2 regions of the Bradyrhizobium japonicum USDA 6 genome follow, and region 1 is predicted to be linked to the other one. Evidence: predicted binding sites of a transcription regulator. Region 1 holds the regulator's gene; the other holds the start of a gene.
The links. Region 1 encodes LexA, which represses DNA repair genes until DNA is damaged. Its sites were predicted from a motif close to TGTTCNNNNTGTGTTCNG; they were not measured.
Positions count from the first base shown of each region.

Region 2: BJ6T_RS05890 (DNA recombination protein RmuC) is a predicted target of LexA. The motif match lies at 1,045-1,062, and genes of this name have one in related genera.

Region 1 is NC_017249.1:4,959,186-4,967,042, forward strand. It holds gene BJ6T_RS23490 (ComEC/Rec2 family competence protein) at 1-1,530, shown strand, start outside; gene BJ6T_RS23495 (GAF domain-containing protein) at 1,540-2,481, opposite strand; gene BJ6T_RS47360 (hypothetical protein) at 2,696-3,130, opposite strand; gene BJ6T_RS23505 (hypothetical protein) at 3,316-3,537, opposite strand; gene lexA (transcriptional repressor LexA) at 3,744-4,445, opposite strand; gene BJ6T_RS23515 (molybdopterin molybdotransferase MoeA) at 4,622-5,833, opposite strand; gene BJ6T_RS23520 (hypothetical protein) at 6,065-6,259, opposite strand; gene BJ6T_RS23525 (HAD family hydrolase) at 6,415-7,041, opposite strand; gene BJ6T_RS23530 (alpha-hydroxy acid oxidase) at 7,055-7,857, opposite strand, start outside.
Region 2 is NC_017249.1:1,286,407-1,294,263, reverse strand. It holds gene fmt (methionyl-tRNA formyltransferase) at 1-138, opposite strand, end outside; gene def (peptide deformylase) at 398-922, opposite strand; gene BJ6T_RS05890 (DNA recombination protein RmuC) at 1,094-2,293, shown strand; gene BJ6T_RS05885 (AmpG family muropeptide MFS transporter) at 2,485-3,849, shown strand; gene BJ6T_RS05880 (hypothetical protein) at 3,966-4,403, opposite strand; gene recR (recombination mediator RecR) at 4,430-5,032, opposite strand; gene BJ6T_RS05870 (YbaB/EbfC family nucleoid-associated protein) at 5,034-5,354, opposite strand; gene BJ6T_RS05865 (DNA polymerase III subunit gamma/tau) at 5,477-7,297, opposite strand; RNA gene ffs (signal recognition particle sRNA small type) at 7,392-7,488, opposite strand; partial or broken gene BJ6T_RS05860 (GlxA family transcriptional regulator) at 7,595-7,857, opposite strand, start outside.

The DNA.
Region 1 (7,857 bases):
GGGCTGCGCGATGCGATCGACGCGCGCATCCGCGCCACGCTCGAGGGCGACAACCGGGCGATTGCGACCGCGCTGCTCACGGGCCGGCGCGATGCGATCAGCACGCCCGTCAACGACGCCATGTTCATCTCAGGGCTCGGCCATGTGCTCTCGATTTCCGGCTATCACATGGCGGTCGTCGCCGGCGTGGTCTTCTTCGCGGTGCGCGCGCTGCTGGCGCTGATCCCTGGAATGGCGGCCGGCTTTGCCATCAAGAAATGGTCGGCGGCCGCCGCCCTGGTCGCAGCCGCGTTCTATCTGCTGTTGTCGGGCGCGGAGGTCGCGACGCAACGCTCGTTCTTCATGACCGCGGTGGTGCTGATCGCGGTCATGGTCGATCGCCGTGCCATCACCTTCCGCACGCTGGCGGTGGCTGCGCTGATCGTGCTCGCGGTCGCACCGGAAGCACTGGTGCATCCGAGTTTTCAAATGTCCTTCGCCGCGACGCTCGGACTGGTCGCGCTGGTGCAGATCGGCATGCCGAACCTGTTTGCTTCGCCCGATCATTCCGCGACCGCGCGGATTGCAATGTGGGGCGGGCGTGAGATCGCGATGCTGTTCCTGGCCTCGCTGATCGCGGGGCTCGCGACCACGCCCTATGCCGCTTTCCACTTCCACCGCGTCACCCCATTCGGCGTGCTCGCCAACCTCGGGGCGATGCCGGTGGTCTCGGCCCTGGTGATGCCCGCGGGGCTGTTGGGTTTGATTGCAGCGCCGTTCGGGCTTGATGGTCCGTTCTGGTGGTTGATGGGGATCGGCATCGACTGGATGGTTGCGGTGTCGCGCTGGGTGGCCGCTTTGCCGGGCGCAGTCGGCCGCATCTCGGCTTTCGGCATCGCACCGCTGATCGCTGCAAGCTTGGGGATCATCGTGATGGGCTTGTTGCGCACGCCGTTGCGCTGGGCCGGCGCGGTGGTGTTGTTGGCAGCGATCCTCTGGGGACTGTGCGCGCGGCAGCCCGATGTCCTGATCGCCGGTGACGGCCAGAGCGTCGCGGTGCGGGGCAGGGATGGACACCTCCATCTGATCAGGTCGAGCAAGGACAGTTTTCTTCTGAAGGAATGGCTCGCCGCCGACGCCGATTCGCGCGACGCCGGCAGTGCCTTACTGGCCGCCGGCGTGTCGTGCGACGAGGCCGGCTGCGTGACGCCGCTCGCCGACGGGCGCCTGGTCGCGCTGGCCTTGCGCATCGATTCACTGGCTGACGATTGCAGCCGTGCCGCGCTGGTGGTGACGGCGCGGCCGGCGCCGCCGGATTGCGCGGCGATGGTTGTCGACCGGCAGCGTCTCGCAAGGCAGGGCGCGCTGGCGCTGACGCGAAGCGGCGACGGCTTCGCGGTTCAGGCGGCGAAGACGAGGGGGACAGACCGTCCATGGTCGCCGGCGGCCGCCGGCGAGGCGGATTTCAGCGCGAGCCTTGCGCCGCAGGTGGCGGCTCCCCGCAACCGCGACGCGACGCCATCGGAAGCCGACCTGCAGGCCGAGGATTGAGCGGACGGGTTACAGATACCAGGCCAACACGGCGTCGAGCCTGGCATTGCCGATCACCGGCAGGACGACCATCTGGCTCAGTCCAGAGGCGCTGGCCTGCAAGGCCGCGACCGAGCCGTCACGCGCGAGATCGTCGTTGAGTGCGGGCATGCCGGTGGCCCAGGCCCCGCCGATGCTGCCTTCGCCTTTGGCGATGGATTTCGTCGCGTAGAGCGCGGCGAGGTCGGTCTGCGCGCTGCAATCGCCGGCGCGGAAGACCAGCGCCGAACGGGCCTCGTCCGGGACCCAGATCTCGAAGCGTCGCGCAATCGGGGTCGCCTGCGCCGAGAGGAACGTCAGCACCCAGGTCTGATCGGTGCCGGTCCGGTAGGGGACGCCGACGCCGAGATTGATTCCGACCTTGGCGGCGTCCTCCCAGCGCAGAAAACTCCTGGCATCGTGCAGGTCCTTGATGATCAGCGGCAGGCCGGCTTTCCAGATGCGACCGGGCAGGCCGAAGCCACGCGGAAATCTGGTGTGGCGGGAGTTGAATTCGAACATGTCGGCGGTGCCGTAGTAGCCGTCGACGAGCCCCATCTCATGGGAGGCTTCGGCATCGTTGTGCCAGAGCTCGATCGCGCCGACATGGGCCTCGTCGTCGCCGCAGAACAGCACCATGACGGCTTGCAGGAATTCGCCTGAAAACACCGGCACCGCCACGCCGCAGGTCAGCCCGGCGGCGATGGCCTGATCGGTCCGCTTGAAATAGGAATCGGCGAATCTGGTGAGGATCACGGGGTGGCCGCTGGCCCAGGCCTTGCCGGGAAGCCCCTCGTCGTATCCGAAGTGCAGATCTTCGCTCACGGCCTTGAACGCGGTCAACCCTTCGCCGTAGAGGCCGCCGCCGAATTCCAGCCGTATGCGCGTGCGGTCAGGCACCCAGAGTTCAACGACGCGAATGAAGGTCTTCATCGAACGTGTCCGCCGTCTCAAGCCGCACCAAGCATCGGCCATTTGGCTGCGGAACGGACGTTCAAAATTCAGGCAGGACAGCGCAAACTTCGTGCGGTGGGAGGAGGTCCGCCCGATGGAGTTTCGCGGGACACGAACGGCACCATCTCGCCGGCCTCGGCCGGCGATGGCGATTTTCAATCCTGGCCCGACCTGCCGGCCGGGAATGGTCATGTCAGCCGATCGGCAGGCGGGTGATGGTCGGCCGGTTGTCGGTGATGATCTGCGGCTTGTGCTCGCGCTCGCCGAGCGGCTGGGTCACCGGCAGTTGCAGCACGGTCGCGCGTTGGCCTTCGACCAGCTGCGTCACCAGCACGGATTTGCCGTCGGGGAATTCGATCGCATCATGATGGCGATCGGGAATGTGCGGATCGATCTTGCCGAACTTGCCGACGCGCGAATTGACGGTGCGCGTCCAGATCCAGCGATTGTCGTAACGGACGTTGTCGGCGAAGGCGAGCTCCGTTCCCGGCAGCAGGCAGACCGCGACGGTCGGATCGGCCGCAGAGGCAAAGCCGCGCGTCGAGGTGCCGCGGAAGGTTGTCGTGACGATCGTCTCGCCGACTTCGGCGGGACGCGACGCGACGGCATGCAGGCTGTAGTCACACATCGGGTGCTCCTCAATCGGGATAGCAACCCGCGCCTCTTCTGAGGCGCAGGCCTCTATCAGAGTGGAAGCCCGCGATTATATGCGATGTTGAGGGCAAATCTGCGGCTTGAGTCCGCAGACTGCCATCACAATATCTTTTCCAAATGCACTGGGAACAAAGCCCGTCCCCGTGGATTCTGCGAGCGTCAGCGGCCCGCGGGCGCGGACCAACCCGGATATTGCCAGGCCGGCTGCGACGGTTGGTTGACTGCGTCGCGGGCCTTGCGGGTTTGATCGCTCACGGCGCTGTCCTTGCGGACATGGGGCCGCGATTGCGCGCCCGCGGCCAAGGCTTCCGCGGCCAAGGCTTGCGACGCTGAAGCTGCGATCAGTGCCACTGCAACTGTGCTCAGAACGATCTGGCGCATGACTTCTCCTCGAACCTGAAGGCCGCGAGGCAGGGCTGCTTCGTGCGGCGTGCCGAGGATGTACCGCCGGGGAAGGGGCCGGATAATCTGCGCAAAACCAGAAAGACTATCCAGCCGGAGCGGACAATCGTCCGCTCCAAGCTCGGATCGGCGATGCCGATCTAAAGCGCGCGGGCGCCAAACAACCGATACCGGCGCGTCCGGTATCAGTACTTCCGGTACAGCCCGATCAGCTTACCCTGGATCTTCACCCGGTTGGGCGGCAGGATGCGGACCTCATAGGCCGCATTGGCGGGCTCGAGCGCGATCGAGGCGCCGCGGCGGCGGAAGCGCTTCAGGGTTGCTTCCTCATCGTCGATCAGCGCCACCACGATATCGCCGGTATCGGCGCTCTCGTTGCGCTGGATCAGCGCCATGTCGCCGTCGAGAATGCCGGCCTCGACCATGGAATCGCCGCGTACTTCGAGCGCGTAATGTTCGCCCGAGCCGAGCATGTCAGGCGGTACGCTGATGGTGTGGCTGCGGGTCTGCAAGGCCTCGATCGGCGTGCCGGCCGCGATGCGGCCCATTACGGGGACTGCGACGGGACGCTCGCCCTCATCCGCCGGCGGGCTCGAAGTCGTGCGGACCTTGCCGAGATTGCCTTCGATGACGCTCGGCGTGAAGCCGCGGCGGCTGCCGGCGGCGGCCTGAAGCTCGGGCAGCTTGATCACCTCGATGGCGCGGGCGCGGTTGGGCAGGCGCCGGATGAAGCCGCGCTCCTCGAGCGCGGTGATCAGGCGATGGATGCCCGATTTCGAGCGCAGGTCGAGCGCGTCCTTCATCTCGTCGAAGGAGGGCGGCACGCCGCTTTCCTTCAACCGTTCGCTGATGAACCGCAGGAGTTCGTATTGTTTGCGCGTTAACATCTCGACCAAAATCCCCCGGTTGATGTCGTTCGATTCCGAGACGCTGAATTCAGCAGTAAGCCGCTACATGCTCGAAACAAATCATGAACGGACACTATATGTTCGATACATGTTCCGCAACTGCTTAATTTACAGTGAACGCGACAAAGTTCGCGGAACGCACGCGAACGAAGCGCTCAGACGGGCAGCCGCAAGACCTCGCAAGGTGTGCCGGCTTCGGCTCTCGGCGCGAATGGCGCGCGCACGAGAAGTGCCTGTGCCACAGCGAGATTCGCAAGCAGCGAGGAATCCTGGTGATTGACCGGAAGGGCGAGGAGCGTGCCGTCGTCGCGCAGCTCGAGGCGCGCGCGGAGGTAATCCTCGCGCTGGTCGTTGGCGCCGACGTCGCGGCCGAGCACCGCGCGTTCGCGGCGGTGATGAATCATCGAACGGCCCGAAAGCGCGCGAATCAACGGCACCATGAACAGGAAGCCGCAAACGTAGGATGACACGGGATTGCCGGGCAGGCCGATCACGCGCATCGCGCCGAGCCGCCCGTTCATCATCGGCTTGCCCGGCCGCATCGCGATCTTCCAGAACGCCATCGAGATACCTTCGTCCCTCAGCGCCTGTTGGACCAGATCGTGGTCCCCGACCGACGCGCCGCCGGTCGTGATCAGGATGTCGGCGCCGCTCTCCCGCGCGCGGCCGATGCCCGCGGTGGTGGCCTCCAGCGTATCGGCGGCAACGCCGAGGTCGATGGTATCGGCGCCCTCGCTGCGGGCGAGCGCGTGCAGGGCGTAGCCGTTGGAATAGACGATCTGGCCGGGACCGGGCGTGGTGCCCGGCATCACCAACTCGTCGCCGGTCGCGAGGATCGCGACCTTCGGGCGTCGTCGGACCGGCAGTTGCGGGTAATTCATGCCGGCGGCGAGCGCGAGGTCGCGCTCGGTGAGCCGGGCTCCCTTGCACAGCAGCACCTCGCCTTCCGAGAAGTCGACGCCGGCGGGGCGGATGTGCCGCCCCGTTACGGCGGCTTCCTTGATCGTGATTCGCTTGCCGTCCGCGACCGTATCCTCCTGGATCACGACCGCATCAGCGCCATCGGGAACGACACCGCCGGTGAAGATACGCACGGCCTCGCCGGCGCCGACCGATCCCGCAAACGGGCGGCCCGCCGCGACCTCGCCGATCAGGGTGAGCTGGGAGTCGATCTTCGCCGCATCGACCGCGCGCACCGCATAGCCGTCCATTGCCGACATCGCCTGCGGCGGCTGCGTGCGCCGCGCGGCGACGTCGCGCGCGAGCACGCGGTGAAAGGCCGCGTCGAGCGCGATCACCTCTTCAGGCAGCGGCTCTGCGCCCGCCAGCACCGCGGCGAGCGCGTCGGAAACCGGCATCAGGGCCACGGGTGAAAACTCCTGCTGGGCCCGTTCGGGCAAATCGGCGGCGAGAGTTCTAGCCGAGTGCAGGCGCAGAGGCAAAACAGCGGCCGAGCAGGATGATTTATCCTGCGTCATCTGTTCTGCGATGAAGGGGGTGCATCAAGTCCGTCGCGGCATGATCCGGAAGGCGAGACAGACCGGTACGAGGATGGCCATGGCGAGGACGAGAAAGACGAGAGCCACGGCCAGCATCGGTCATCTCCCCGACGGCTTGTACGGACTGACGTCCGGCGCTGCGGGGCCCTGATCCTTGTCGGGCAGCGGATCGGCCTGGGATTTCAGGTCGGCGGCCTTGCTGATCAGCTTGGCGGAAAGCTCAGAATCCGATGTGGTCCTGGCGAATTTCATCAGCAGAGAGGCCTGCTTGGTAAGGTAGGTTTTGCCCAACACGACGATAAGCCCGATGTAGAATTCCCAACGGACTCATGAGTCCTGAGAGGGGTAATCGTTCCGGGAACTCCGTATAAAAATGCGCAAAGGGTTTTGGTTCCTCGCCCTCCAGCAAAATAGTTCCATTCGCGGCCCGTCGGCTTGCCGGCCAGAGGTCAGATTCCGAGCGCCTTGAGGGCGTTCCCGACGTCGCGGGGCGAGGTCACGTGGACCGTGGTCAGGCCGCGCGACCGCGCTCCTTCGATGTTCTCGGCAAGATCGTCGAAGAACACGATACGGTTCGCGGGCACGCCGATCGCGGCCACGACATGGTCGAAGGCCTCCACATCCGGTTTGCGCAGGCCGATGCTGGACGACAGATACAGGGCGCGGAAATGGCCGAGCAGGCCGGCATATTCCTTCGAGAAATGGTCGACATGCGGCCGGTTGGTGTTGGAGAAGGCGTAGAGCGGCAACTGCTTTGCCGCACGCGGCAGCAACTCGGCGATGTCTGGCATCTCGCCGGCGAAGATCGCGTTCCAGCCCTCCAGGAACTGCGCGTCCGAAATGCCGATCCCGAGCGAGGCGCGCAGCGAGTCAAAATAGACCTCGTCGCTGATCTTGCCGACCTCGTGCAGCCGGTAGGCTTCGCTGTCCCGCACATAGCGCGCGACGATGGCTTCCGGCTTGCAGCCGGCATGTCCCGCCCAGCAGGCGATCGCCTTGGAGAAATCGATGTCGAGCACGACGCGCCCGAGATCGAACAGGAGCGCGTCCGCGCTGCCGGGAGAGAGCGAGCTCATTGCATCCTTTCACTCAATATCGATAGGGGTCGTGGTCGAACAGCGGGAACGCGCTGAATACGCTCGGCGCATTCGTTGCGGTCGCCTGGTGCAGGCAGGACTTGTCGACCTCGGCAAACGAGGTGGCGCCCAAAAGGCCGAGGCAGCGCAGCACCTCGTCCTCGAGCAGCTCCAGCATTCGCCTCACGCCGGCTTCGCCGGCCGCGGCCAATGCCCAGCATTGCAGCCGGCCGATGCCGACCATGTCCGCGCCCGCCGCGATCGCCTTGACGATGTCGGTGCCGCGGCAGAAGCCGCCGTCGACCATGATCTTGGCGCGTCCCTTCACGGCCTCGACGATCTCGGGCAGCACATGCATGGCGCCGCGGCCGTGATCGAGCTGGCGGCCGCCATGGTTGGAGACGTAGATCCACTCGACGCCGTGATCGACCGCGATCTGGGCGTCCTCGGCGGTGGCGATGCCCTTCAGGATGAGCGGGATCTTGAACTTGTCCTTGATCATCTTCACGGTCCGCCACTCCAGGCCCTTCTGGTAATCGCCGCCGGTGGCGCGCAGGCGGCTCTCGCGAACATAGCGCTTGGCAATGTCACGTTCGCGACGGCTGTAATGGGCGGTGTCAACCGTCAGGCAGAAGGCGGCGTAGGCATTCTTCTCGCTCCGGCTGACGACATCGGCGACGAAATCGTCGTCGCCGCGCACATAGAGTTGATAGAGCCGTAGCGCATCGGGGGCGGCCTCGGCGGTCTTCTCCAGGCCGGGCTCGGACACCGAGCTCAGCATGTGCGCCGCGCCGAAGCTGCCGCAGGCGCGGGCGA
Region 2 (7,857 bases), 3.7 Mb from region 1:
CAATTGCAGGCCGCGCCGCCCGCCGGGCTTTGGCGCGCGGGTATAGACCGCCGCGATCTCGTGGCCATGCGAGACCAGCTCGAGCAGCGTCGGCACGGAGAAATCGGGCGTGCCCATGAAGATCAGGCGGAGGGGCATCAACGGAACTCGCTGCGTTCCCTCCCCCTTGCGGGGGAGGGCTAGGGAGAGGGGTGCCACACGACGCGCTCTCTCGGTATATGAGCGCGGGCGCCTGTTGTTGGCACTCGCAAACGACAAGCGCCTTTTGCTGGGCTACCCCTCTCCCATAGCCGAAGCTTCGCTTCGGCGTCCATCTAAAGGACGGCCGCCGAAGGCGGCCTATGCCCTCCCCGCAAGGGGGCAGGGAGCTCAGCGGAGTATGGAGCAGCACCTAAACTCACTCCGCGCGCTTGGCGGCTTTCTCGAACTTCTTCATCACGCGGTCGCGCTTGAGTTTTGACAGATAGTCGACGAACAGCACGCCGTTGAGATGGTCGATCTCGTGCTGGATGCAGGTGGCGTAGAGGCCTTCGGCATCCTCCTCATGCACCTTTCCGTCGAGATCGGTGAAGCGCACGCGCACCTTGGCGGGACGTTCGACCTCCTCGTAATATTCGGGAATCGAGAGGCAGCCTTCCTCGTAGACCGACAGGTCTTCAGAGGATGCGATGATTTCAGGGTTGATGAAGACGCGCGGCTCCGGCTTGGTCTCGCCGTCCGGGTCAGGCTTGGCGAGGTCCATGGTGATCAGCCGCAAGGGCTGCGCGATCTGGATCGCCGCGAGCCCGATGCCGGGCGCGTCGTACATGGTCTCGAACATGTCGTCGGCAAGCTTGCGGATCTCCGTCGTGACCTTCTCGATCGGCTTGGAGACCAGACGCAGCTGCTTGTCGGGCAGGATGATGATTTCTCTGAGGGCCATGGCCGCGATTTAAGCCGCATGCCGGATGCGGTCAATGCGGCGAGGAACTCCGTTAACCCTCCGCTAACCATAAAACTTCAGGTTTCGTTAACCATAAAAATTAGGGGGCTGTTAACCATAAATGTTCGCTATTCGTTCGCGGAGGGTGTCGAATCGGCTACAACGGCCGCCATGAACGAGATCATTTTCCTGGCTGGCGACTGGCCGGTCCGCACCATCGATGCGCTGATCGGGTTCGGCGCCCTCATCGTCATCCTGCTGGTGGTGATCGCGGTGGTGATCGCGCGCTCGGGACGGCGCGGTGCGGAACTCGCCATGGCCAATGCCATCCGCGCCGACGAGCTCGAGGAGCGCCTCAGCCAAGTGCTGCGCGCCCAGAGCGAAGCTGCCGGCCGGGCCGACGCCATGACCCAGGCGCTGGCCGGCCGCCAGGCCGACATGGCGCGCGCGGTCAACGAGCGGCTGGATTCGGTGACCCATCGGGTCGGCCAGTCCATGGAACATTCGACCCGCAACACCATGGAGAGCCTGCGCGCGCTACACGAGCGGCTCGGCATCATCGACAACGCGCACAAGAACCTCACCGACCTCACCACACAGGTGACGACCCTGCGCGACGTGCTCGCCAACAAGCAGTCACGCGGCGCCTTCGGCCAGGCGCGGATGGAGGCGATCGTCCAGGACGGCTTGCCGAAGGGCGCCTACGAGTTCCAGTTCACGCTCTCGACCGGAAAGCGGCCGGATTGCGTGGTGTTCCTGCCCGACCAGCGCCCGCTCTGCATCGACGCAAAATTTCCGCTGGAGGCGATGACCGCGCTGCACGACGCCCGCACCGACGAGGAGCGGCGCGTCGCCACGCAGCGGCTGCGCGGCGACGTGATGAAGCATGTCAGCGACATCGCCGACAAATATCTCGTCGCCGGCGAGACCCAGGAGACGGCGCTGATGTTCGTGCCGTCGGAATCGGTCTATGCCGAGATTCATGACGGTTTCGACGACGTGATCCAGAAGGCCTATCGCGCCCGCGTCGTGCTGGTGTCGCCGTCGCTGCTGATGCTCGCGATCCAGGTGATGCAGCAGATCATGAAAGACGCGCGCATGCGCGACGCCGCCGACCAGATCCGCACCGAGGTGATCAAGCTCGGCGACGATTTGGGACGCCTGCGCGACCGCGTGCTGAAATTGCAGAAGCATTTTGCCGATGCGAACGAGGACGTCCGACAGGTGCTGATCTCCGCCGACAAGATCGAGAAGCGCGCCAGGCGAATCGAGGAGCTCGATTTCAGCAAGACCGATGCGCCGGAGGGTCCGCATCTGGTGGCGGCAGGTGCCGCGGAGCTGTTCCCGAGGAAGCTCCAGGCGGGAGAGTGAGTTTTGAGGCACACTGTCATACCCCGCGAAGGCGGGGTATCCAGTACGCCGTGGCAGCCGTGATTGGATCGAGGCGCTGGTGATTACTGGATCGTTCGCCTTCGCGGACGATGACACCGAGGGTGTTGAGGCGTCTCCCGCCTCACCGGCTACCACGAGGCTTTTCCTTCAGAATCTGCTAACACCTCCCCATGACCGCACCCGACGCGACCTCCCCTGCCAGCCCCGACACGGCCCCTACCTCCTGGCGCGACGGCCTGGCCGTGTACCTGCAACCGCGGGTGCTGATCGTGCTGTTCCTCGGCTTCTCGTCCGGGCTGCCGCTGGCGCTGTCGGGCTCGACGCTCCTGGTGTGGATGCGCGAGGCCGGGGTCGATCTCAAGACCATCGGGCTATTTGCGCTGGTCGGCACGCCCTACACGCTGAAATTCCTGTGGGCGCCGCTGGTGGATGCGCTGCATGTGCCGCTGTTTACCCGCGCGTTCGGACGGCGGCGCGGCTGGCTGCTGTTCTCGCAGTTGCTGCTGATCATCGCGATCCTGCTGCTGGCGCTGACCGATCCCGCGCGCTCGCCGTTCTACGTCGCGCTCGGTGCACTGCTGGTGGCGACAACATCGTCGACGCAGGACATCGTGGTCGACGCCTTCCGCGTCGAGAGCCTGCCGGAGAGCGAGCAGGCCGCCGGAATGGCTTCCTATGTCGCCGCCTATCGCATCGGCATGTTGGTCTCGACCGCGGGCGCGCTGTTCATCGTGTCCGGCTTCGAGGGCACCGGCATTCCGCGCGCGTCGGCCTGGATGTGGGGCTATGTGGTGATGGCGGCGATGGTGCTGATCGGCACGATTACCGCGCTGGCTGCGACCGAGCCCGAGCAATCGGTGCGGGCGGAAGCCGCGACACAAACCGAGACGGCGTTCGCGCGCGTGCTGCACGCGGCGATCGGAGCCTTCTCGGAATTCCTGACGCGCAAGGACGCGCTCGCGGCGCTCGCCTTCGTCGTGCTGTTCAAGTTCACCGATGCCTTCTCCGGCACGATGACCGCGCCGTTCGTGATCGACCTCGGCTTCTCCCGCAACGATTATGCGGCGATCGTGAAGGGCGTCGGCCTCGCGGCAACGCTGATCGGCGGCTTTGCCGGCGGCTTCCTCGCGCGGCGCTATTCGCTGGCGACCAGCCTGTGGATCGGCGGCGTGGTGCAGGCGCTCGCCAACCTCTCCTTCTCATGGCTGGCATTCGTCGGCACCAGCCAATGGGCGCTGGCCTTCGCCATCACCTGCGAGAACTTCACCAGCGCCATCGGCACCGTGATCTTCGTCGCCTATCTCTCCGCGCTGTGCCAGAATCCGCTGCACACGGCGACGCAATACGCGCTGCTCACCGCGCTTGCGGCGGTCGGGCGCACATATCTGTCAGCAAGTGCGGGCTTCGTGGCGGACACGACGGGCTGGCCGCTGTTCTTCGTGATCTGCGTGCTGGTGGCGATCCCGAGCCTGTTGCTGCTGGCCTGGCTGCAGAAGCGCGGGCACTTCGAGACGCTGGGGCCGGTGAGGGTTTAGCGGTCTCGTAGGGGGCAAAGGCGCACTTGCGCCGTGCCCACGATCTTTCCCAGCATTCGACGGAAGCGGTGGGCACGCTTCGCTTTGCCCACCCTACAGCATCTCGATCTGATGCCCTATTGCTTCCTGATCAAGCTCCACTTCGTGATCACGGCTTCGCTCATCTGGCCGGGATCGCTGGCGCAGGCGACTTCGTCGACCTTGACCGAGATCTCCTTGCCGACGAACGATTTCAGCTGCGTGGCCTGTGCGTCGCTGGAGGTGACGAGCTGGAACGTCTCGGGACCAGTCTCGAGATTGCACAGCCCGTTCGGCGCCGGCAGGCGACGCGGCTCGGAGGTGATCTGGTACATCGCAATCCGCTTGCCGGCGTTCTTGACGTCGCGCACCTTCATTGCGTTCAATTCGCCCGAGAGCACCTCGCCGGCATTGATCGGCTTGCCGGGCTTCGGCGGCGGCGGCGCCCCGTCGTCCTGCTGCGCGCAGATGGCCGGCGTCGCCAGCAGCATCAACGTCGCGACCAAAGCCGATCGTGTGGCGAAAAGTTTCGTCATGTCGTCCGTTCCGTAAGTCTGGATGGCTAGAACAGGGTCCGCTGCCGCATGGCGGCCGATAGCGTACCTTCGTCGAGATAATCAAGCTCGCCACCGACCGGCACACCATGGGCCAGCCGGGTTACTTTTACGTTGGCGTCCTGAAGCAGGTCGGTGATGTAGTGCGCCGTGGTCTGGCCGTCGACCGTCGCGTTCAGCGCCAGGATGATCTCATGCACCTCGGCAGCATGCGCGCGCGCGACCAGCGCGTCGATGGTGAGATCCTGCGGGCCGACGCCGTCGAGCGGCGACAAGGTCGCGCCCAGCACGTGATAGCGGCCCTGGGTCGCATTGGCCCGCTCCAGCGCCCAGAGGTCGGCGACATCGGCGACCACGACGATGATTGCGGGATCGCGCTTCGGATCGGTGCAGACGGTGCAGGGATTTTGCGTGTCGATGTTGCCGCAGGTCTTGCAGACCTGGACCTTGTCGAGCGCGACCTGCAGCGCCGAAGACAGCGGCATCATCAGCGCTTCGCGCTTCTTGATCAGATGCAGCGCCGCACGCCGCGCGGAGCGCGGGCCCAAGCCCGGCAGCCGTGCGAGAAGCTGGACCAGCCGCTCGATTTCGGGACCTGCAACCGAACCCATCTTATTGGCCGAACATACCCGGCGGCAGGCTGAGCCCGCCCGTGAGCGCCTGCATCTTCTCCTGCACGGCCGTCTCGGCCTTGCGGCGGGCTTCACCGAGTGCGGTGACGAGCAGGTCCTCGAGCACCTCGCGCTCTTCCGGCTTCATCAGCGAGGGATCGATCTTGATGCCCTTCACGTCCATCTTCGCGGTCATGCGCACGGCGACGAGACCGCCGCCGGAAATGCCTTCGACCTCGACGTTGGAGAGCTGATCCTGCATCTCCTGCATCTTGGATTGCAGCTGCTGCGCCTGCTTCATCATGCCGAAAATATCGACCATCGGTGCTGTCCTTGGTTGGCGCGATGACTCGTCATCGCGCCTTAACTTTTGGTTTGAACGTGATCTGATCGGAAAGCCGCTTCACACTTTGCGTGACGCGGCCTTCGGGTCCGGATCATGCTCTAGAGATCGTCGCCGTCGGAACCATCGGGCGGATCGTCACTGCCATAGTCCGCATTCATATTGGTTTCCGGCGCCTCGGGGGCAAGCCTGCGGACCTCGACGACCTTCGCACCGGGAAAACGCGACAGCACCTCCTGCACGCGCGGATCGGCTTCGGCGGAGCGCGCATGTTCCTGCTTCGCCGCCTGGTTCACCGAACGCAGCGTCGGCTGGCCCTGCTCGTTGGAGACGATCACGGTCCAGCGCCGGCCGGTCCAGAGCTCAAATTTTCGCGCGAGCTCGGAGATCATGGTCTTGGAGGCGTTGGGCTCGAGCGCGACTTCCAGCCGGCCCTCCTCGAAACGGACGAGGCGCATGTCGCCTTCGAGCGCGCCCTTGGTCATGAGATCGCGCTTCTGCCCGGCGACCGCTACGAGCTGGGTGAAGCTCGTGATGCGCAGCTGGGGCGCGGCCCCTTGCGGATCCGGCGCGGGCGCCGCCATCTGCGGCCGGGCAGCGCCGCCGCCGAACCCGGACGGCGACGAGGTCGGCGCGCGCATGGGCGCCGCCGAGGCCACCGGCGCACCCGGCGCACCGCTGCGCGCGGCACTTCCGCCGCCCACGACCGGCGAGCCGCCGCCGTTCTGCTCCAGCATCTTGATCGCTTCGTCCGGCGTCGGCAGATCGGCGACATAGGCGATGCGCACCAGCACCATCTCGGCGGCTGCTGCGGGGCGCGTCGCAGCCTGCACCTCGGTGATGCCCTTGAGCAGCATCTGCCACATCCGCGACAGCACGCGCATCGAGATCTTCGAGGCGAAGTCCCGCGCGCGCACGCGCTCGGTCTCGCCATAGGCGACGTTGTCGGCGGTCGCCGGCACGATCTTCACGCGGGTGACGAAATTGACGAACTCGGCAAGGTCCGACAGCACGACGATCGGATCGGCGCCGACGTCGTACTGATCGCGGAACTCCCTGAAGGCGCTCGCGATGTCGCCGCGCGCCAGCGAATCGAACAGGTCGATGACGCGGGTGCGGTCGGCGAGCCCCAGCATCTGCCGGACCGCATCCGCCTTCACGGTGCCTGCCGCGTGTGCGATCGCCTGGTCGAGCAGCGACAGAGAGTCGCGCACCGAGCCTTCCGCGGCGCGCGCGATGATGCCGAGCGCCTCCGGCTCGATCTCGACGCTCTCCTTCGCCGCGATATTGGCGAGGTGCTTCATCAACACGTCGGCCTCGACCCGGCGCAGGTCAAAACGCTGGCAACGCGACAGCACGGTGACCGGAACCTTGCGGATCTCGGTGGTCGCGAACACGAATTTGGCGTGCTCCGGCGGTTCCTCCAGCGTCTTCAGGAAGGCGTTGAACGCCGCCGTCGACAGCATGTGGACTTCGTCGATGATGTAGACCTTGTAGCGGGCGCTGGCCGGCGCGTAGCGCACGCTGTCATTGATCTGGCGGACGTCGTCGACGCCCGTATGCGAGGCCGCGTCCATCTCCAGCACGTCCATGTGCCGGCTTTCCATGATCGCCTGGCAATGCACCCCTAACGTCGGCATGTGGATGGTCGGGCCCTTCACCGATCCATCCGGCATCTCGTAGTTGAGCGCACGGGCAAGGATACGCGCGGTGGTGGTCTTGCCGACGCCGCGGACGCCGGTGAGGATCCAGGCCTGCGGAATGCGCCCGGTCTCGAACGCGTTCGAGACGGTGCGGACCACGGCCTCCTGGCCGATCAGATCGTCGAAGCTGGAGGGCCGGTATTTGCGCGCCAGCACCCGGTAGGGCGTGCTGGCCTGGCCGGCGCTATCGGGGTTGGGAGGGGCGCCAGCGTCGGTCATCGGTCGATCCGCAATGGAATGTCTTTCGCCCTGCTATTGCGGAAAGGAGCGCGCTGGCGGGAAGCCCGCCGGCGCAATTCGCTCGGAAAAACAGGTAGGAGACTGACGAGCGACCCGATCCGGACCTCGTTAGGGCTGCTTCCTTCCGGACCTGACCCGGTTGGCGAGTGGCTCGTCCACCGCCAATCTCCCGGTCCCTATTTGGGGCCAAAAGGTCGGGAAAGCAAGCGGGTATCCGTAGGTCCCGCACACCCCGCTGGAGGGCCCCCGCCGGCCCATTTGGACGCGGAAGCCGGCTCAGTGCTGGCGAGCTGGAACCTCCGTGATTCGCGCAAACCGCTTGCGATACTCGGCGGGCGTCACGCCGACGTGACGATTGAACGCGCGACGCAGCGTATCGGCATCGGCGAATCCACAATGGAGCGCCACCTGCTTCGGGGCTTCATTGCCAAACTCGAGCAGCCGCCTCGCGGCATTGACGCGGGCTTCCTCGACCCAGGTCGCAGGCGTGACGCCCACCTCGGCGCGGAACAGCCGTGCAAAATGCCTCGGGCTGAGCT